4 regions of the Thioalkalivibrio sp. ALE19 genome follow, and region 1 is predicted to be linked to each of the others. Evidence: predicted binding sites of a transcription regulator. Region 1 holds the regulator's gene; each other region holds the start of a gene.
The links. The regulator sigma-54, encoded in region 1, starts transcription at its own class of promoters, with help from an activator protein. The targets are predictions, from matches to a motif close to TGGCANGNTNCNTGCTT.
Positions count from the first base shown of each region.

Region 2: F787_RS0102315 (nitrate regulatory protein) is a predicted target of sigma-54. The motif match lies at 2,094-2,110, and genes of this name have one in related genera.
Region 3: glnA (glutamate--ammonia ligase) is a predicted target of sigma-54. The motif match lies at 2,636-2,652, and genes of this name have one in related genera.
Region 4: flgA (flagellar basal body P-ring formation chaperone FlgA) is a predicted target of sigma-54. The motif match lies at 1,324-1,340, and genes of this name have one in related genera.

Region 1 covers NZ_AUAG01000001.1:58,316-63,169, forward strand. The annotation lists gene lptB (LPS export ABC transporter ATP-binding protein) at 1-563, shown strand, start outside; gene F787_RS0100310 (RNA polymerase factor sigma-54) at 648-2,177, shown strand; gene hpf (ribosome hibernation-promoting factor, HPF/YfiA family) at 2,181-2,519, shown strand; gene F787_RS0100320 (PTS sugar transporter subunit IIA) at 2,524-2,988, shown strand; gene hprK (HPr(Ser) kinase/phosphatase) at 2,991-4,031, shown strand; gene rapZ (RNase adapter RapZ) at 4,037-4,854, shown strand, end outside.
Region 2 covers NZ_AUAG01000003.1:69,562-74,415, forward strand. The annotation lists gene F787_RS0102310 (CmpA/NrtA family ABC transporter substrate-binding protein) at 1-278, opposite strand, end outside; gene F787_RS0102315 (nitrate regulatory protein) at 747-2,060, opposite strand; gene F787_RS0102320 (DsrE family protein) at 2,188-2,544, opposite strand; gene F787_RS0102325 (hypothetical protein) at 2,635-2,877, opposite strand; gene F787_RS0102330 (TMEM165/GDT1 family protein) at 3,181-3,738, shown strand; gene F787_RS0102335 (TVP38/TMEM64 family protein) at 3,673-4,449, opposite strand; gene F787_RS0102340 (replication-associated recombination protein A) at 4,455-4,854, opposite strand, start outside.
Region 3 covers NZ_AUAG01000004.1:6,896-11,749, reverse strand. The annotation lists gene glyS (glycine--tRNA ligase subunit beta) at 1-113, opposite strand, end outside; gene glyQ (glycine--tRNA ligase subunit alpha) at 204-1,151, opposite strand; gene F787_RS0102800 (cation diffusion facilitator family transporter) at 1,291-2,517, shown strand; gene glnA (glutamate--ammonia ligase) at 2,736-4,145, shown strand; gene F787_RS0102790 (cold-shock protein) at 4,321-4,524, opposite strand; gene F787_RS0102785 (SDR family NAD(P)-dependent oxidoreductase) at 4,706-4,854, opposite strand, start outside.
Region 4 covers NZ_AUAG01000030.1:17,983-22,836, forward strand. The annotation lists gene F787_RS0111945 (protein-glutamate O-methyltransferase CheR) at 1-104, opposite strand, end outside; gene F787_RS0111950 (chemotaxis protein) at 300-1,229, opposite strand; gene flgA (flagellar basal body P-ring formation chaperone FlgA) at 1,453-2,121, shown strand; gene flgM (flagellar biosynthesis anti-sigma factor FlgM) at 2,214-2,531, shown strand; gene F787_RS0111965 (flagella synthesis protein FlgN) at 2,536-3,018, shown strand; gene F787_RS0111970 (flagellar brake protein) at 3,099-3,815, shown strand; tRNA gene F787_RS0111975 (tRNA-Ser) at 3,887-3,977, opposite strand; gene csrA (carbon storage regulator CsrA) at 4,089-4,292, opposite strand; gene F787_RS0111985 (aspartate kinase) at 4,355-4,854, opposite strand, start outside.

The sequences.
Region 1 (4,854 bases):
CCAATACCGGGCGCATCACCCTGGGCGGGCGCGACATCACCCGGGCGCCCATCCACGAACGCGCCCGCGCCGGGCTGGGCTATCTGCCACAGGAGGCCTCGATCTTTCGCCGCCTGTCGGTCGAAGACAACCTGCAGGCGGTGCTGGAACTGCGCCCGGAACTCGACCGCCACGAGCGCCGCCGCATCGGCGACGCCCTGATCGAGGAATTCCAGCTGGAGACCGTGCGCCACAGCCCCGGGATCGCGCTGTCCGGAGGCGAGCGGCGGCGCGCCGAGATCGCCCGCGCGCTGGCCGGCGATCCGCGGTTCATCTGTCTGGACGAACCGTTTGCCGGGGTCGATCCGATCTCGGTCGGCGAGATCCAGGAAGTCATCCGCCACCTGGCCGAACGCGGCATCGGCGTACTAATCTCGGATCACAACGTACGCGAGACCCTGGGCATCTGCCATCGCGCGTACATCCTCAGCGAGGGGCGCCTGCTGAGCGCGGGCACGCCGGACGAACTGCTGGCCGACGCCCGCGTGCGCGAGGTCTACCTCGGCGAAAACTTCCGCCTGTGACACCGACCGCCGCACCGGGGCGGTGCACAAGCCCGCAGCAAGGGATTACTATTCACTTATGGTGACCAACGCCTTTCCCAACTCATGCTGAAGCCCGGGCTGAATCTGCAGCTCGGTCAGACGCTGACCATGACGCCGCAGCTGCAGCAGGCCATCCGGCTGCTGCAGCTGTCCACGCTGGAGCTCCAGGCCGAGATCCAGCAGGCGCTGGAAAGCAATCCCATGCTGGAACAGGCCGAGGATGACGAACTCGGTGCCGACGCGGGGGACACCGCGGACACCGACAGCGACGCGAACACCGACGACGGCGAGAGCGGCAGCGACGCCGCCGGCACCGGCGAAACGGTGGATGCCGGCGGCTCGGAGGACATCATCCCCGACGAGCTGGTGACCGACAGCCGCTGGGAAGACATCTACGACGCCAGCGCCAGCCCGCGCGGTCTGGACGACCGCGACCCGCTGGAGAACACCTCGGACGACGACGGCGGCGGGCTGCAGGATCACCTGCTGTGGCAGCTGCATCTGTCGCACCTGACCCCGCGCGACCAGCGCATCGGCGCCGCCCTGATCGACACCATCAACGGCGACGGCTACCTCGAGGGCGACGTCGAGACCCTGGCCGAGACCATCAGCCGGAGTGAAGACCCCCCCGTCGACACCGACGAGGTCGAGGCCGTACGCCACTGGTTGCAGCACTGCGACCCGCTGGGGGTCGGTTCGCTGGATCTGCGCGAGTGCCTGGAGGTCCAGCTGGGCGAGCTGGCGCCGGACGCGCCCTCGCGCGAGGCGGCGCGCGCGCTCCTGGAACACGGCATGGACGCCCTTGCCCGGCGTGACTACAAGGCCCTGCAGCGCCAGAGCGGCGTACGCGATGGCGACGAACTGGCCGCGGCGCTGGACCTGATCCGCACGCTCAACCCGCGCCCCGGCGCCCAGATCAGCTCGACACCGCCGGAATACGTGGTCCCGGATGTCTACGTGCGTCATACCGACCGGGGCTGGCAGGTCGACCTGAATCCCGAGATCGCCCCGCGCATTCGCATCAACGACCTCTACGCCGGCATGGTCCGCCAGGTCTCCGATGCCCGCGACAGCGCCTTCATGCGCGATCAGCTGCAGGAGGCGCGATGGTTCATCAAGAGCCTGCACAGCCGCAACGACACCCTGCTGCGCGTGGCGCGAGCGATCGTCGAACGCCAGCAGGGGTTCCTGGAACACGGCGAGGTGGCGATGCAGCCGCTGATCCTGCGCGACATCGCCGAAGCCCTGGAGATGCACGAGTCCACGATCTCGCGGGTCACCACGCAGAAATACATGCACACCCCCCGCGGGGTGTTCGAATTCAAGTATTTCTTCTCCAGTCACGTGGGCACCAGCGACGGCGGGGAATGCTCCGCGACCGCGATTCGTGCCATGATCCGCGAACTCATCGAAGAGGAAACGCCGGGCAAACCGCTCAGCGATTCCCGCCTCGCCCAGATCCTGGCGGATCGGGGCATCAACGTGGCCCGGCGTACCGTGGCCAAATACCGGGAGGGCATGAACCTGCCATCCTCCAGCGAGCGCCGCCAGATGGCCGCCATGCCGACCGGAAGCAAACCGAAAGGAGCCTGACCCATGCAGATCAATCTCACCGGACACCACGTCGACATCACCGACGCCCTGCGCGACTACGTCAACGAGAAATTCCAGAAGCTGGAACGCCACTTCGACAAGGTGATCGACGTGCACGTGGTGCTGAACCACGAGAAGACGCAGAAGCTGCACAACAAGGCGGAAGCGAATCTGCAGGTCAGCGGCAACCACATCCACGCCGAGGCCAGCCACGATGACATGTACGCCGCCATCGACGGCCTGATCGACAAGGTCGACCGCCAGCTGATCAAGCACAAGGAGAAGGTCAAGGATCATCATCGCGCCGAGGGCGCCCAGCGCAACCGCGAACAACCCGAGTAAGCCGATGAATCCGGCCGAGCTCATCACCCCGGAGCGCATCGGACTGGAAACCGACTGCTCCAGCAAGAAACGAGCGCTGGAAACCCTCGCCGATCTGCTGGTGGACGGGGCCGCGGACGGACTGGCGGCCAGTGCCGCGTTCGAAGCCATGTCGGCCCGCGAAAAACTGGGCTCCACCGGGCTCGGCCATGGCGTGGCGATCCCGCACGGCCGTCTCGCCGAGCTGGATACGCCCCGCATCGCGGTCCTGCGTCTGGATCAGGGCGTGGATTTCGAAGCCATGGACCACGAACCGGTGGACATCCTGATCGCCCTGCTGGTGCCGGAAGAGGCCACCAGCGAACACCTGGACCTGCTGGCCCAGCTCGCGCGCGGGCTGTCGCAGCCGGACACCCTCGCCGGCATCCGGCGCGCCGCGGACAGCGCGGGGGTCCAGCAGGCCCTCACCCGGGCCCTGGGAGATACCTGACCATGGCCGACCGGGCGGAAGCGGCAGCCGACGGCACCGCGAGCAACATCACCATCGCCGCGCTCACGCGGGCGATGGGGAGCCGTCTGGACCTGCGCTACGTCCACGGAGAGGAGGCCGCGGGCGACCGCGAACTCCTGGGATTCGGGGATGGCGACCTGCCGCTGGCCGGCCACCTGAACCTGATCCGCCCCAACCGCATCCAGGTCATCGGCGACTACGAGGCCCGCTACATCGCCGGCCTGTCCGACGAGCAGCGTGACCACCTGGTGCTGGAAATGGCCCGCACCGGTACTACCATGGTGATCTTCGCCGAGGACACCTGCCCGTTCCCGCGCATGCCGCAGACAGGTGACGACCCCCTGCCGGTGATCCTGTGCACACGCACATCCTCGCACGAAGTCATCGCGCTGCTGCGCTATTTCCTGCAGCAGCGCCTCGCCCATTTCGAGGTGCGCCACGGGGTGTTCATGGAGATCCTCGGGATCGGTGTACTGATCTCGGGGGCCTCCAGCGTCGGCAAGAGCGAGGTCGCACTCGAGCTGATCTCGCGTGGCCACCGGCTGATCGCCGATGATGCCCCCGAGTTCGCGCGCATTGCCCCCGATATCGTGCGTGGACACTGCCCCGCCCTGCTCCAGGATCTGCTCGAGGTGCGCGGCCTGGGCGTGCTCAACATCCGCGCGATGTACGGCGACTCGGCGATCAAGGGCGGCAAGTATCTGCGCCTGATTATCGATCTGCGCGATCACAACGAGCCCTCGCCGGTGCCGGACGATCGCCTGAACGGGCGCCGCGGCGAGAGCGAGATCCTCGGCCTGCGCATCCCGCTGGTCAGCCTGCCGGTGGCGCCGGGGCGCAACATCGCGGTCATGATCGAGGCCGCGGTCCGCAATCACCTGCTGCACATGCAGGGCTACATCGCCGGGGACGACCTGCGCGCCCGCCAGCGGCGCCAGATGGGCGAGGATCAGCAGGAGGAATCCATCTTCCACATCGGCGGGCCCAGCACCACGGTCCCCAACCCCGATCCCGAGGGCTGACCGACATGCGTCTGCTGCTGGTCAGTGGTCTGTCGGGTTCCGGCAAGACCGTCGCCCTGCATACCCTGGAGGACGCCGGCTACTTCTGTGTCGACAACCTGCCGCTGCCGATGCTGCCGGAACTGGTGGAGAAGGTCCGCAGCGGTCATTACGACACCGGCGGTGACCGCCATCTGGCCGTGGGCGTGGACGTCCGTTCGGGCCTCGACGCCCTCAGCGGATTCGGCCAGCTGCTGGGCGAGCTGCGTGGATCGGGCCTGGAGGTCGAGGTGCTGTTCCTCAATGCCTCCGACGAGGTCCTGCTGCGTCGCTACCACCTGACCCGCAGACGCCATCCGCTGGCACGCGACGGCATCCCGCTGGTGGAAGCGATCGGCATGGAACGGACCTGGCTGGGGCACGTGGCGGTGGAGGCCGACCTGACCGTGGACACCAGCCGGCTGTCGATGCACGACCTCGCGCGCACGCTCCGGGCCCGGGTCGGCAGCCGCGAGACCGCCGGCCTGTCGCTGCTGTTCCAGTCCTTCGGCTTCAAGCACGGCTCGCCGCTGGATTCCGATTTCGTGTTCGACGTGCGCTGTCTGCCCAACCCCTACTACGAGCGCGAACTGGCGCCACTGACCGGACTGGATCCGGCGGTAGCGCATTTCCTCGACAGCCATGGCGAGGTCGGGGCGATGTTCGACTCCATCCACGGCTTTCTCGACACCTGGATCCCGCGGCTGGTGGCGGACCATCGCAGCTATGCCACGGTCTCCATCGGCTGTACCGGCGGGCGCCACCGCTCGGTCTACCTTGTGGAACGGCTGGCAGCTGCGTGGCG
Region 2 (4,854 bases), on a different contig from region 1:
CAGGAAGCCTCCTTGGCCACATGGACGTCGAGCCCGTGGCGAGCGAAATATCCCTTCTCCTGGGCGACTACGAGCGGAGCACAATCCGTCAAGGGGATAAATCCGAACTCGAGCTTGGTCTTTTCCAGCCCTTCGGATCCCCCGGCATAGGCCGCCGACCGGAAAAAATCCGGATGCATCCCCAAGGCGGCGCCCCCTGCCAGAACGCCGCCGGCCTGAAGGAAACGCCGGCGCGACAGGCCGGAGGTCTTTTTCGTGTCATTCGTGTGATCGGTCATTGCGGGTTCACTCCCCTTGTCAGCAAACACATCCCAAAAACGAAAAAAGGCGTCCTATCAGCCCGGCCGCGTTTGCAGCCGGGTGATGGACGCCTTTGTCCAGTCCCGTGGGAGGCCCGGTCGTCGGGTCTCCCTGTTGTCAGGCGACGAACCGCCGTTGGCTCGTCTTGCCGGTATTCCTGCAGGAGGTGTGCCAATTAGCCGTTGCTGATCGACCGATAGGGCGCAAAGCCTATCCTGACGCGGAAAAATCGGACGGTTCCCGGTACTCAATCGAATCTTCGCAGGGGAATATCACTCGCAAGCGGCACCACCCTGGGGCACACCGGCGGTGCAGATGAACCGCGCTGGTGCACTACCTGTAGGAGCCGCCTTGGCGGCGAAGCCCCTGCCAGTCGCGGACACTGGTAGGTGCTTCGCGGGCAAGCCCGCTCCCACAGGGCCGGCATCCGTTTCCCGGGGAGTTAGCTACAGGCCGCCCTTGCCCAGCAGGTCGGACATCGCGACGGTCGCCTCGGCGACCTCGGCCAGGCGCCGGTTCTGGTTCATCGCCGTCTGGCGCAGGAGCTTGTAGGCCTGGTCCTCGCTGAGGCCGCGGTGCTGGATCAGCAGCGCCTTGGCACGCTCGATGGTCTTGCGCTCGGCCAGGGCCTGGCGTGCCGCATGCAGTTCATCCTCCACCGACTGCAGCCGGGCCGCCTGGCGCTGCACCAAGTCCATCACCGAGTGTCCGACGATCGGTACGTTGAGTGCGGCATCGCCCTCCTCCTGCGCGGGCTCCAGGCCCTCCGGCGCGCCGAAGAACACCGCATACGGGACGCTGTCGCGCAGTTCCGACTCGGCGAGTTGCGCGACCCGGTCACGCACCGCGCCGAGGTCCGCGCGATCCGCCGTGATGCGTGCCGAGCAGCACTCGTTCAGGTGCATCTCCAGCAGATCCTCGATCTCCTTCATCGCGTCGATGCGCGCGGTGGTACAGGCAAACCATTCCTCGGCCCGGGCGGGGTCGTGGTGCCCTGAGGCCTCGGTACAGGCCCGGCGGCGCAGACGCTCGATGTCGGCGGCGAAGGCCGCCGTCTGCAGCTCGCGCCAGGCGGCACAGGCCGCCGGTGCCGCGAACTCGGAGAAGATGCGGAACGCCCGTTCCTGGGCATCGATCCGATGGACCAGCGCCTGGCGCAGTTCGGGCTCGAAGTTCGCGGCGCCAAACCCGGCGGCCCCGATCGCGCGCTCCTGCCCTGCCAGTTCCTTGCCCTGCATGAAGTTCAGCAGGGCCACCAGGGCCCGCGAGACCTCGGGATCGGTCGCCGAATCCGCAGCCTCGAACACCAGGGCCATCAGGGCGCGAATCAGCTCGCTGAAGCCGCGGGTCGAGTCCATCGGGCTCAGGGTCAGCTCCAGGACCTCCTCGCGCAGGCTGCCCAGGCCGGACAGGCCATGCAGCGCCAGCGCCATGCGCCCCAGCAGCCGACTGCGGCCATGGGCGCAGGCGTCCGGGGCCAGCCAGCCATCCAGGTGCTCGCGGAACGCGGCCGCGGCGGCGTCCGATTCGGCCCGGTACTGCTCCAGTTCGCGGGTATAGCGCTGGCCGCCGGACCCGATCCAGAGGCTGGAGGCCCCGCGCTCGCGCTGCAGGGCATGCACCAGCGCGCGGATGCGCCCGACCAGCTGCACCGCCTCCAGCAGGCGCTCCAGGCTCACCACCTCGCACTTGCGCGAGGCGACCAGGAAATCGCCAATGGACTCTTCGAGGGAAAAATTCGGGGATGTGTTCTGGGTCATGCTCGTCGTCCGTGAATCACTCCCGGAACAAACAAGCATGCGATGTGCCAGTTCGACCGACTGACAGCGGGGGTACAAACAAAAACGGGCGGGGCATCACGCCCCGCCCGCGGAACGGCACGGCCGATCAGAAGCTCATGGAGCGGTCGAACTCGGCGACGGCCTGGACGTAGTGGCCCATGCCGGCCATCTCGGCGTTCGGCAGGAAGTTGTGCTCGCCGACGTCGCGACCCTTGGCGCAGGCCTCGCAGGCCCAGAACGGAACGCCTTCACTCACCAGCGAATCCACGATGTCCTTCATTGCCGGCATGTTATGGCCGACGATCTTGTCGTACACGTTGCGGTTGGCGATGTTCACGGCCTCGCCCTGCAGCCAGACGGTCACGTCGTGGCCCTGCTGCTTGGCCACATTGGCGGCAATCATGCCAAGCGTGGCGCGGGTCGGGTCGTCGGTACCGGCGGTGACGGCAACAATAAAGCGCATGGGAGTCTCCCGGGGTTGAAAAGGTGCGAAATCGGTAGCGGCCGGCAAGCGGCGCGTCGATTTCCCACAAGCCAGGGAGAAACAATCGGCTCAGGGGGCGCCCTTCGTGGTGAGACTGTTGCGATAGAGCTTGAACGCCATCAACAGCCAGGGCACGGCATGGACGACCAGGTCGAGCACATCGAGTGGCCGGGTAAGTTCCCCGGCAAACAGCCAGCGCAGTTTCTCCGCGACATGCGGCTCGGGGATCCAGGGGGCCAGGCCGACGGTCGCAACCAGCAGTGCGAACAGCCAAAGGGGGGCCCGATCGACCCAGTAAAGGAAGCGTTTCATCGCGCGCATGCTACCCAAGCCCCGGCGGCGGCGCAGCCCGGAGCCGCGATCGTCCTTGCCCGCGCGGACCGGGATGACTAGAGTCCTGCCAGCTTCAGGGGAGTAGCGACCCGGGTGGCCTTGCCTCACCGGGGTCTGCATCAACAGATTCGATCCTCCGCCCGGAGGACCGTGGTGCAGACAGCCCCGCCGCCGATGCGGCACCGGGCCCCGCGAGACCTGTGGCATGGCGCCCCGATCCGTGGCCGGGTGGGTGGTGCGATGTCACGTGTCTTGCCCACCCACCCGGCCCGGAAGACCGTCATGGAAGCCCTGCTCGTCTCTACCGTCATCGTCGCCATCGCCGAGATGGGCGACAAGACCCAGCTCCTCGCCCTGCTCCTGATCTGCCGCTACCAGCAGACCTGGCCCATCATCTGGGGCATCGTGGTGGCCACGCTGGCCAATCACTTCCTGGCCGCGCTGGCGGGCGTGTGGATCGGCGCCAGCATCCCGGAGGACTGGCTGCGCTGGGGTCTGGGGATCGGGTTCATCGTGATGGCCGCCTGGGTACTGGTCCCGGATGGCGAGGACGAGCTGCCGGCCGCGTCGAAACACGGCGTGTTCTGGACCACCACGGTGCTGTTCTTCCTGGTCGAGATGGGCGACAAGACCCAGGTCGCCACCGGCGCGCTGGCCGCGACCTTCGACAGCCTGATCCTGGTCGTGATCGGCTCGACCATCGGCATGGTGCTCGCGAATGCCCCGGTGGTGTGGCTGGGCCAGCGCTTCGCCTGCCACCTGCCCCTGCGGCTGTTACGCGCGCTCGCCGCCCTGCTGTTCCTCGCCCTGGGCATCGGGGTCCTGCTCGCCTGGGTCTGAGGGAGACACTGAAGTCATTGGCGCCTCGGTGTGCAGTGTCTTCTGGCCCAGCCAGATGCGGCGCACCAGGCGCGGCAGCAACAGCAACAGCGCCAGCACCGCGAGCAGGGCCAGACCCAGCTGTACCCCGCTGTCGGCGCCACTGGCGATCTCCCGGGTGGCGTGCCCCAGCCAGGCATAGGCGAACAGGCTGGGGATCAGGGCGACCATGGTGGTCAGCGCGAAGACCGGCAGCGGCAGCCGGACCAGCCCCAGGGCGTAATTGGTTGGGGCGAACGGAAACACCGGCACCAGGCGGGTCAGGGCCACGACCCGCCAGCCCTCGGCCTCCACATCGGCGCGCAGCCGCGAGCTGCGCGGGCCCATGCGCGGGGCCAGCCAGGGCTGCAGCCAGGTACGCGCCAGCAGGAAGGCAATGACCGCCGCCAGGGTCGCTGCCAGCAGGCTGAGGGCGGCGCCGGTGAAGGGGCCGAACAGGGCCCCGCCCAGCAGGATCCAGAAGGTACTGGGCAGCGGGAACAGGGCCAGCAGCATGAAGGCGAGCACGAACACCAGATAGGCACCCGCACCCCAGCCCCGCAGCCAGGCCTCCACCTCGCCCAGCGGGAAGCCAAGGCTCGGCCACTCGGTGGTCAGCAGGATCCACGCCAGCGACACACCGAACAGGATCGCCGCCACCGTCAGCCACCGCTTGTGATGCCGGATGCGCAACCCGGTCAGCCCTCCCCGCCGGGGTTTCCGCCCGCGTCGCGCAGACGGTCCAGGCGCTCCGCCAGCGCGCGCTCGGTGCCGTCCCGGCGCGGGCTGTAGAAGCGCTCGTCTTCCAGACCCTCCGGCAGGTAGACCTGCCCGCGGGCGAAGCCATCGGGCTCGTCGTGATCGTAGCGGTACCCGGCCCCGAAGCCTTCCGCGCGCATCAGCTCGGTCGGCGCGTTGCGCAGATGCAGCGGCACGCCCGGGCTCCCGGTCTCGCGGATCGCCGCGCGCGCCTGGTTCAGCGCAACGTAGGCACTGTTGCTCTTGGGTGCGGCGGCCAGTTCGATCACCGCCTGCACCAGCGCCAGGTCACCTTCCGGCCGGCCCAGGCGTTCCAGGGTCTGCCAGGCCGCGAGCACC
Region 3 (4,854 bases), on a different contig from region 1:
TCGCGCAGGCGGGTGGTCAGGCCCTCGGCGAAGGCGTTGCGCAGGCGCGCCAGTGCGGTGGGCGGCAGTTCTTCGGTGCCGAGTTCGATCAGAAGTTCGCGGGCTTCGTCCATGTTCGGTCCAGTCGGGTTCCGGTGGGCCCGCGCGCCCGTTCGGGGCGGCGGCGGGCACGGGTTCGGGGTGTGCCCCGGTGTCGGGTGGCGTCAGGCGGCGTCGGACTTGCCGGTGTCGCCCGGGGCGCACAGCGGAAAGCACAGCGCCTCGCGCGATTCATAGTATTTCTGCGCCACGTTCCTGGAGAGCTCGCGCACCCGCAGGATGTAGCGCTGGCGCTCGGTGACCGAGATCGCTCCGCGCGCGTCCAGCAGGTTGAAGCTGTGCGAGGCGCGCAGCATCTGCTCGTAGGCCGGCAGCGGCAGACCCAGCTCGATCATGCGGTCGCTCTCCGCTGCATGATGGTCGAACGCGGCGAACAGGGCAGCGCGGTCGGCGTGCTCGAAGTTGTACTTCGACTGCTCGACCTCGTTCTGGTGATAGACGTCGCCGTAGGTGACCGCGCGCCCGTCCGGGCCGACGGTCCAGACCAGGTCGTAGACGCTCTCCACGCCCTGCAGATACATCGCCAGGCGCTCCAGCCCGTAAGTGATCTCGCCGGAGACCGGGTGGCAGTCGATCCCGCCCACCTGCTGGAAGTAGGTGAACTGGGTCACCTCCATGCCGTTCAGCCAGACCTCCCAGCCCAGCCCCCAGGCGCCCAGCGTCGGCGATTCCCAGTTGTCCTCGACGAAGCGGACGTCGTGGGTCAGCGTGTCGAAGCCCAGCGCCTCCAGCGAGCCGAGATACAGATCCTGGATGTCGGCCGGGGAGGGCTTCAGCAGCACCTGGAACTGATAGTAGTGCTGCAGGCGATTGGGGTTGTCGCCGTAGCGGCCGTCGGTCGGGCGCCGGCTGGGCTGCACGTACGCGGCGCGCCAGGGTTCCGGCCCGATCGAGCGCAGGAAGGTCGCCGGGTGGAAGGTCCCGGCGCCCATCTCCATGTCGTAGGGCTGCATCACCACGCAGCCGTGGTCGTTCCAGTAATCCTGCAGTCGGCGGATCAGATCCTGGAAGGTGGGACTCGCGGTCTCGGTTCGGTCGCTTGCGTTCGCCATGGCTGGGGGTCCGGAGCGGATCAGGGGCGGCAGTATATCGGCCCGCGCCCGGGTGCGGCCACCGCCCGGCCCGGCTGCGGTGGCCGGAGGTCGCGGCGCGGTCCATAATGCCCCGAATCGAGGCATCTCCGGGGGTACGATGGCCGCGGATCACCAGCAGCAGCCGGACAGGGCGCCCGCCGAACCGCCCGACCCGCTCGAGTCGGGCACCGACGACCGGCGCTACCGCGACACGCGCCGGGTCACGCTCACCGGCGCCGCGGTGAACTCCGGGCTGGCCGTGACCCAGCTGCTCAGCGGCTGGCTGCTCAACTCCCAGGCCCTGATCGCCGATGGCGTGCACACCGTCTCCGACCTGGTCACCGATGCCGTGGTCCTGGTCGCGGCAGGGCATGCCGCCGCTTCCCCCGATCGGGATCACCCCTACGGCCACGGCCGCATCGAGACGCTCGCGACGGTGGTCGTGGGCCTGTTCCTCGCGCTGGCGGGGCTGGCCATCGCCTGGGGCGCCGGCGGACGCCTGCTGGAGCTGGACGATGCCACGGGGCCGGCACCGCTGGCGGTCGCCTTCGCCGTGGTGACCCTGGTGGCCAAGGAGGGTCTGTACCAGTACACCCGTCGGGTCGCGCGCCGGCTGGGCTCGCGCATGCTGGAGGCAAACGCCTGGCATCACCGCACCGACGCGATCTCTTCGGTCATCGTGCTGCTGGGGGTGGCCGGCGCGGTCGCCGGCTGGCCGTGGCTGGACGCGCTGGCGGCGCTGCTGGTGGCCCTGTTCATCCTGCATGTCGCCGGCCGCCTGATCCGTCGCAGCGTGGCCGAGCTGATCGACACCGCGCTGGAACCGGAAAAGGTCGAGCGCATCCATCGCACCATCCTGGACGTGCCTGGCGTAAAGGATGCCCACATGCTGCGCACCCGCCGCTCCGGCGACGACGCGGTGGCCGACGTGCACGTGCAGGTCGCGCCGATGATCTCGGTGTCCGAGGGGCACCGCATCGCCGATGCCGTGCATCGCGCGGTGACCGAGGAGGCGGGCGAGGTCAGCGACATCACGGTGCACGTGGACCCCGAGAACGACGAGGACCAGGTGGCCAGCTCGCGGCTGCCCCTGCGCCCCGATCTGGTGGCCGGCCTGCGCGAGGCCTGGGCCGGTTTCCCCGAGCTGGAGGCCCTGGAACACCTCTCCCTGCATTATCTCGGCGGGCGGGTGCATGCCACCGTCACCCTGCGGCTGGATCCCGCACGGACGGGAGCCGCCCTGCAGGAGCGCGCCGATCTGCTGACCCGGCAGCTGCGGGAACACCCCGTTCTGGGGCCGGTACTGGGACAGGTGACCGTGCTCTATCGGCCTTGCACCGAATGAGGGCGCATGCCGCGCGGTAGCACTATATTGGTGCATCCTGTGCACTGCGGGTGTGCGGCATTCGGCCGTGGTGGCGCAGAGATGGGCGCAGAGGCGCCCCGAACCGGGGCTTGCAGACTGGCACGCCACCTGCATGACCAACGGGCAGACGCCGATCGGCCCCAGGCGACCGCACCGGCATCGACCGTCTCAAACTGAAGACCAGAGGAGTCCTCATTATGTCCGCAGCCGAAGTGCTGAAGCAGATCCAGGAACAGGAAGTCCGTTTCGTTGACCTTCGTTTTACCGATTCCAAGGGCAAGGAACAGCATGTCACCCTGCCGGCCCACGACCTCGACGAAGATTCCTTCGAAGAAGGCAAGATGTTCGACGGCTCTTCCATCTCCGGATGGAAGGGCATCAACGAATCCGACATGATCCTGATGCCGGATCCGGAGTCCGCGGCCATCGACCCGTTCTTCGAGGACATGACCATGAACATCCGCTGCGATGTCGTGGAACCGGCCACCATGCAGGGCTACGACCGCTGCCCGCGCTCGCTGGCGCGTCGTGCCGAGGCTTATCTGCAGAGCACCGGCATTGCCGACACCGCGCTGTTCGGTCCGGAGAACGAGTTCTTCGTGTTCGACGACGTGAAGTGGGGCTCCGACCTCTCCGGTTCCTATTGCCGCGTGGATTCCCAGGAGGCCTCCTGGAACTCCGAGCGCGTGTATGACGACGGCAACATTGGCCATCGTCCGGGCGTGAAGGGTGGCTACTTCCCGGTCCCGCCGGTCGACAGCCTGCACGACATCCGCTCCACCATGTGTGAAGTGATGACCGAGATGGGCCTGACCACCGAGGTGCATCACCACGAGGTGGCGACGGCCGGCCAGTGCGAGATCGGCGTCGGCGCGGCGACCCTGACCAAGAAATCCGACGAAGTGCAGATGCTCAAGTACGTGGTGCAGAACGTTGCCCACATGCACGGCAAGACCGCCACCTTCATGCCCAAGCCGATCGTCGGCGACAACGGCTCCGGCATGCACGTGCACCAGTCGCTGTCGAAGGATGGCAAGAACCTGTTCTCCGGTGACCTGTACGGCGGCCTGTCCGAGACCGCGCTGTACTACATCGGCGGCATCATCAAGCATGCCCGCGCGCTGAACGCCTTCACCAACCCGTCCACCAACAGCTACAAGCGTCTGGTGCCGGGTTTCGAGGCGCCGGTGATGCTGGCCTACTCCGCGCGCAACCGCTCGGCGTCCATCCGCATCCCGTTCGTGATGAGCCCGAAGGCCCGCCGCATCGAGCTGCGCTTCCCGGACTCCACCGCCAACCCGTATCTGGCGTTCGCCGCGATGCTGATGGCCGGCATCGACGGGATCCAGAACAAGATCCACCCGGGCGAGGCGATGGACAAGAACCTCTACGACCTGCCGCCGGAAGAAGAGAAGGGCATCCCGCAGGTCGCCCATTCGCTGGATCAGGCCCTGGAGGCGCTGGACGCCGACCGCGCGTTCCTGACCCAGGGCGGGGTGTTCACCGACGACATGATCGATGCCTACATCGATCTGAAGATGGAAGACGTCACGCGCATGCGCATGACCACCCATCCGATCGAGTTCGACATGTACTACAGCCTGTAAGCCCTGCGGGCTTTCCGGCCGTCATCGGGCCCCGGCGTTCGCGCCGGGGCCTTTTTTTGGTTCCGCTCCGGGCGAACCTGCGCGGCCTGCGCGGAGAGCGCGCACAAAAAAGGGCCGCCCGAAGGCGGCCCTCTGCTTCCCGAAGCGCGCCCGGAGGCGCGCAGTGCGGGGAGTCTTACAGCGCGGTCACGTCACCCGCGGCCAGACCCTTGGCGGTTTCCTGAATCTCGAAGGAAACCTTCTGGCCTTCGGCCAGGGTCTTGAAGCCCGAACCGTTGATCGCGGAGAAGTGCACGAACACGTCCTTGCCGCCATCATCGGGGGTGATGAAACCGAAACCCTTGCTCTCGTTGAACCACTTAACAACACCGGTATTCACAACTACTTACCTCATCATGTAACTAAAGAAACGTGATTGCGGAACGCTACCAACAGATCAACGGGAGCACTGGTCCAGAAAACTGGGGACTTCCTTGGAGTTGCTGCTTACCGCGAATCACGTATTCGACTATACGCTCCTGTGTCGGCAAAAGCCAATGGGGTGTGATGAAGTTTTCCTGTCAGCGCCGACCGGTCAGGCGCGCGTATTCTTCCGGGTCGTTGAGTGCACGGATGTCCACGAAGCTGCCGGACGGCTGTTCGCGCAGCCGAGGCAGTACGTCGAGGATGTCGCGTGCCGCGGTTTCCGGTTCCGGCATGGTGCGGGTGC
Region 4 (4,854 bases), on a different contig from region 1:
GACAGCCGGCTGGACACCAGGTACTGGCGGCTGTCCCCCAGCACCAGGCCACAGCACTCGGAGAGAAAGCGCGCGAATTCTTCGTAGTCACGGGAATCGATCACGCACACATCTCCGCCTTGACGCGTGCCGGGCCCGTCCGCCGTCCGCTGGTTGTTCGGTTCGATGATTCCATGCCGCCACAGTATAGGGCTTCGAGGCGGCCTTGCGGGAGTCCGCAGCCTGCAAAGGGGCGGCAAGCGCCGGCCACCCGCCCCGGCCGGGCCGGCAACCGTTCGCCCCCGGCAACCACCGACATCTCAGGCGGTCTTGTTGATCTGTTCCAGGATCGCACTGGCCAGTTCGTCCGGGTTGAACTTGGAGAGGAACGCATCCGCACCGGCCCGACGCACCATGTCGGTATTGAATTCGCCGCTGAGCGAGGAATGCAGCAGCACCCGCAGCGGCCGCAGCCGCTCGTTCTCGCGGATCTTTGCCGTCAGGGTGTAACCGTCCATGCGCGGCATTTCGATATCCGAGATCACCAGCTCGACCGTGTCGTGGATCGGACCCTCGGCGGCTTTCTCCTCCAGGTAATCCAGGGCTTCACGCCCGTCCTTGCACAGCACGTAGGGCCACTCGAGCCCCTGGATGGCGCTTTCGATCTGGCGGCGGGCCACCACCGAGTCGTCGGCGATGACGATTTCCCGACGCTCGGGTGTCTGCTCGGCCACTGCGGAACGCACGCTTTCCGACACCTCGGTGGGCAACGGATTGACCAGCGACAGCACGCGCTCCACGTCGATGATCTCCACCAGCTTGTTGTCGAGTTCGGTGACCGCCACCAGAAACGACTCACGACCGGTGCCGCGCGGGGGCGACTTCACCTGGTCCCAGTTGACGTTCACGATGCGATCCACCGCCGACACCATGAAGCCCTGCACCGAGCGGTTGAACTCCGTGATCACAACCTTCTGCTGCCCGTCCGCCCCGGCCCGCGTCGACTGCATGCCCATCGCCCGCGCCAGATCGATGATCGGCACGGTCTTGTCGCGCAGGGTGGTGACGCCCCGCACCACCCCGGCGGACCCGGGAATCTGGCGCAACTGCGGCAGCGGAATCACCTCGCGCACCTTGAACACGTTGATCCCGAAAGTCTGCGTGCCGCCCAGATAGAACAGCAGCAGCTCCATCCGGTTCTGCCCGACCATCTGCGTGCGCTGGTTCACGTCGTCAATAAACTGACTCACGGTTCTCGCCCCCTGGGTTGTTCTCCCTGCTAACGGCCGCGCCGGCGGGAGCTTGAACCACGCATCGGACGCGCAGGACAGGCGCCGGATGCCATGGCACAGAATCTGCATGTATTCCGTGACGAAGACACAGGGTCAACGGTGACCGGACATGCACCTTTTCAAGTTACAGGCTTTGCTCCCGTACCGCAGCCCGGGCCGCAGCGGGGGTGCGCTTCTTCTGATGCTCGCGCTCCTCGCCCCGACCGCGCAAGCGGAGATCGAGCCGGTGCAGAACATTCGTGACAGCGCGGAACGGTTCCTGCACCAGCAGCTTGGGGACCACAACGGCGACGATGTGGAGGTGCAACTCGGTCATGTCGACGACCGCCTGCGCCTCAAGCGCTGCGAAGAACCCCTGGAGGCCTCGCTGCCGCCCGGCGGCCGCCCGAGGGGCAATACCGCGGTCAACATCCGCTGTCCCGGGCCGGTGACCTGGTCGGTGTACGTTCCGGCCACCGTGGAACGCCACGCCGAGGTGGTGGTGGCCCGCCGCAACCTGTCGCGCCAGCAGACCCTGGGGCCGGGCGATCTGCGCATGGAGCGCATCGAGACGTCGCGCCAGGCCAGCCATTATTTCGAGGACGCATCCGAGGTGGTCGGTCTGCAGACCCGCCGCGCGATTCGCCAGGGCCAGGTCATCGGCCAGCAGCACGTTAATGAACGTCAGGTGATCCAGCGCGGCCAGCGCGTTACCATCCTCGCCAACAGCGGCAGCGTCACTATCCGCATGCAGGGCGAAGCCCTGGAGGACGCCACGGCCGGCGACTGGATCCGCGTGCGCAACACCTCCTCCGGACGCGAGATCGAGGGCGAGGTCCAGCCATCGGGCACGGTTCGCGTCGCCCTGTAGTAAAATGTGACGGAAATCCCGCAACCGACCCTACAGTTTCGGGCATTCCGGCCGATACACGCGGTAGACCAGTAAAACGACAGGACAAAGTCATGGATATCAAAGGCCCCAACATCAACGGCCTGCGCCCCGACAGCCAGAACGGCGGAGTCCGCGGCCGTGACGACGACGCCCGCACCGGCGGTAACGGGGTGGATCGCGCCGGCAATGGCGATGCCGCCAGCGGCGACGCCGTCACCCTGACCGGCGCCGCCCAGGCCATGAACGGCAGCGGCGAAGCCAGCGAGGCCGCACCGTTCAACGAGGCGAAGGTGGCCGAGATCCGCGAGGCGATCGCTCAGGGGAACTACCCGATCGACAACGAAGAGCTGGCCGATCGCATGATGGAAATCGAAGGCCTGCTGCGGTGATCCGATGGTGACCGACGAAACCGGAATTCGTCCTTCCCTGGAGGAATCCATCCGTCTCGGACAACGGCTGGAGGATATCCTGCTGGAGGAAACCCGGGCCATTGAGTCACGCGAACCGGATCGGCTGCAGGCCGCGGTCCAGCGCAAGCAGGAACTGCTGCAGGCACTGGAAACCGAAACCCGCAAACAGCAGCAATGGATCGAGGCCCGCGGGGCCGAGTTCACCCCGGAAGGGGTGGCGCGGCTGTTCGCGCGGCTGGAGGGAGGGGAGCACCTCAATGACCGCTGGCAGGCGCTGCGGGCGACGATCGAACGCTGCAACGAACTCAACCAGGGCAATGCCCGGCTGATCGAACGCAACCAGCGCCGGGTGCAGATGTCCATGCAGATCCTGCGCGGCGAGGACAGCGGCCCGGCCACGACCTACGATCCCTACGGCAAGGCCCGCCACCGTCGTACCACCGGCCAGACCATCACCCGCGCCTGAGCCCGGGTTGGTCCGGACAGGCGTGAACTCCGTCACAGGGTGTATGATGCGCGAACCCACTTCGGACGCGACGTGCCCTCATGGATGACAACGATTATACCGTCGACACCCCGGAACGCATCGGCCAGATCCTGCGCGACCTGGACCATGGCCTGACCCTGGTCAGTATCCGCCTGGAAGAAAGCGGCCCGCTGTACACCTCGGCGCTGATCCGTCTGGATGCCGACGCGCGACGTCTCTACCTCGACCAGCTGCAACCCCCTTCCCTCCACCAGCGGATCCGGCCCGGCCAGCCCCTGCGCGTCTTCGCGACCCTGCGCGGCGTGGCCGTGCGGTTTACCACCGAGGTCCGCCAGATCGTGAGCGAATCGCCGGGAGACCTCTACGAGTGTCCGTATCCCGCCGAACTGCAATACCTGCAGCGTCGCGAGACCTTCCGCGTTCATATCCCCCTGAGCAACCGCCCGACCCTGCAGATCCAGGGCGAGATGCACGAAGAACCGATCGAGGGATCGGTGGTGGACCTTTCAGCCGAAGGCATGTGCGTGGAACTGCCGAATGAAGTGCTGCAGGAGATCCCCTATGGCAGCCGCCTGGAATTCACCAACCTGCTGCTCCCGGACGTGCAGGAAAGGGTCTCCGGCGCCGTCAAACTGGCCAACTCGCGCCCTTCCACTCGCGAAGGCCATTCGTATGCCGGCTGCGCGATCATCGAGATGTCGGCCCGCCTGGAACGTGCCATCAACGTCGCCCTGCTGTTCTATCAGCGTGAGGAACGCCGCCGCGCGATGAACTGACCGATCCCGGCTTACGTGCCCACAAAAAAGGCCCGCACGAGCATCACTTGCCGTGCGGGCCTTTTGCGTTCTGGCGGAGAGTGAGGGATTCGAACCCTCGATGGGCTTTTGACCCATACTCCCTTAGCAGGGGAGCGCCTTCAACCACTCGGCCAACTCTCCGTAACTGCGGTGCAGAGGATACGGATTCACGCCGCGGAATGAAAGCCCGCGCGGCCCCGAATTGATGATTTTACCTTCATTCGGGCCGCACGGAGATCGCAGCGTCGGACGTCACTCGTTCCCGCGATTGTCGCCGGAGCCGTGTTCCGAATCTTCGTCCTGAATCCGCTGAAAGATCTCTTCGCGATGAACCGCCACGTCCGGGGGCGCATTGATGCCGATCCGGACCTGGTTGCCCTTCACACCCAGAACGGTGACGGAGACGTCATCGCCGATCATGAGGGTCTCCCCCACCCGACGCGTCAGTATGAGCATGCTTTTCTCCACAGTACCTGTGTCGGACGAGGTCGGTCGCCCGGAATCCGTTGATTGAGTCGTCACCCCTGCTCCTTTGGTAGACCGGCTGGCTCCTCTTCGAGTTCAAAGGCATCGTGCAGCGCACGCACCGCCAGTTCGAGGTATTTTTCGTCCACGACCACCGAGATCTTGATCTCCGACGTCGAGATCATCCGGATGTTGATGTTTTCCCGCGACAGGGCCTCGAACATCCGGCTGGCAATACCCGCATGCGACCGCATGCCGACACCCACGACCGAGATCTTGACGATATGGACGTCGCCCGAGACCTCGCGGGCGCCCAGTTCGTCCGCTGCCCCCTGCAGCAGTTCCAGCGCCTTCTCGTAGTCGTTGCGATGCACGGTGAAGGTGAAATCGGTCGTGCGGCCGTCCTCGCCGACGTTCTGCACGATCATGTCCACCTCGATGTTGGCATCCGCCACCGGCCCGAGGATGCGATGCGCGACCCCGGGCTGATCCGGCACGCCGCCCACCGTCAGCTGCGCCTCGTTCTGATTGAACGCGATTCCCGCGACCAGCG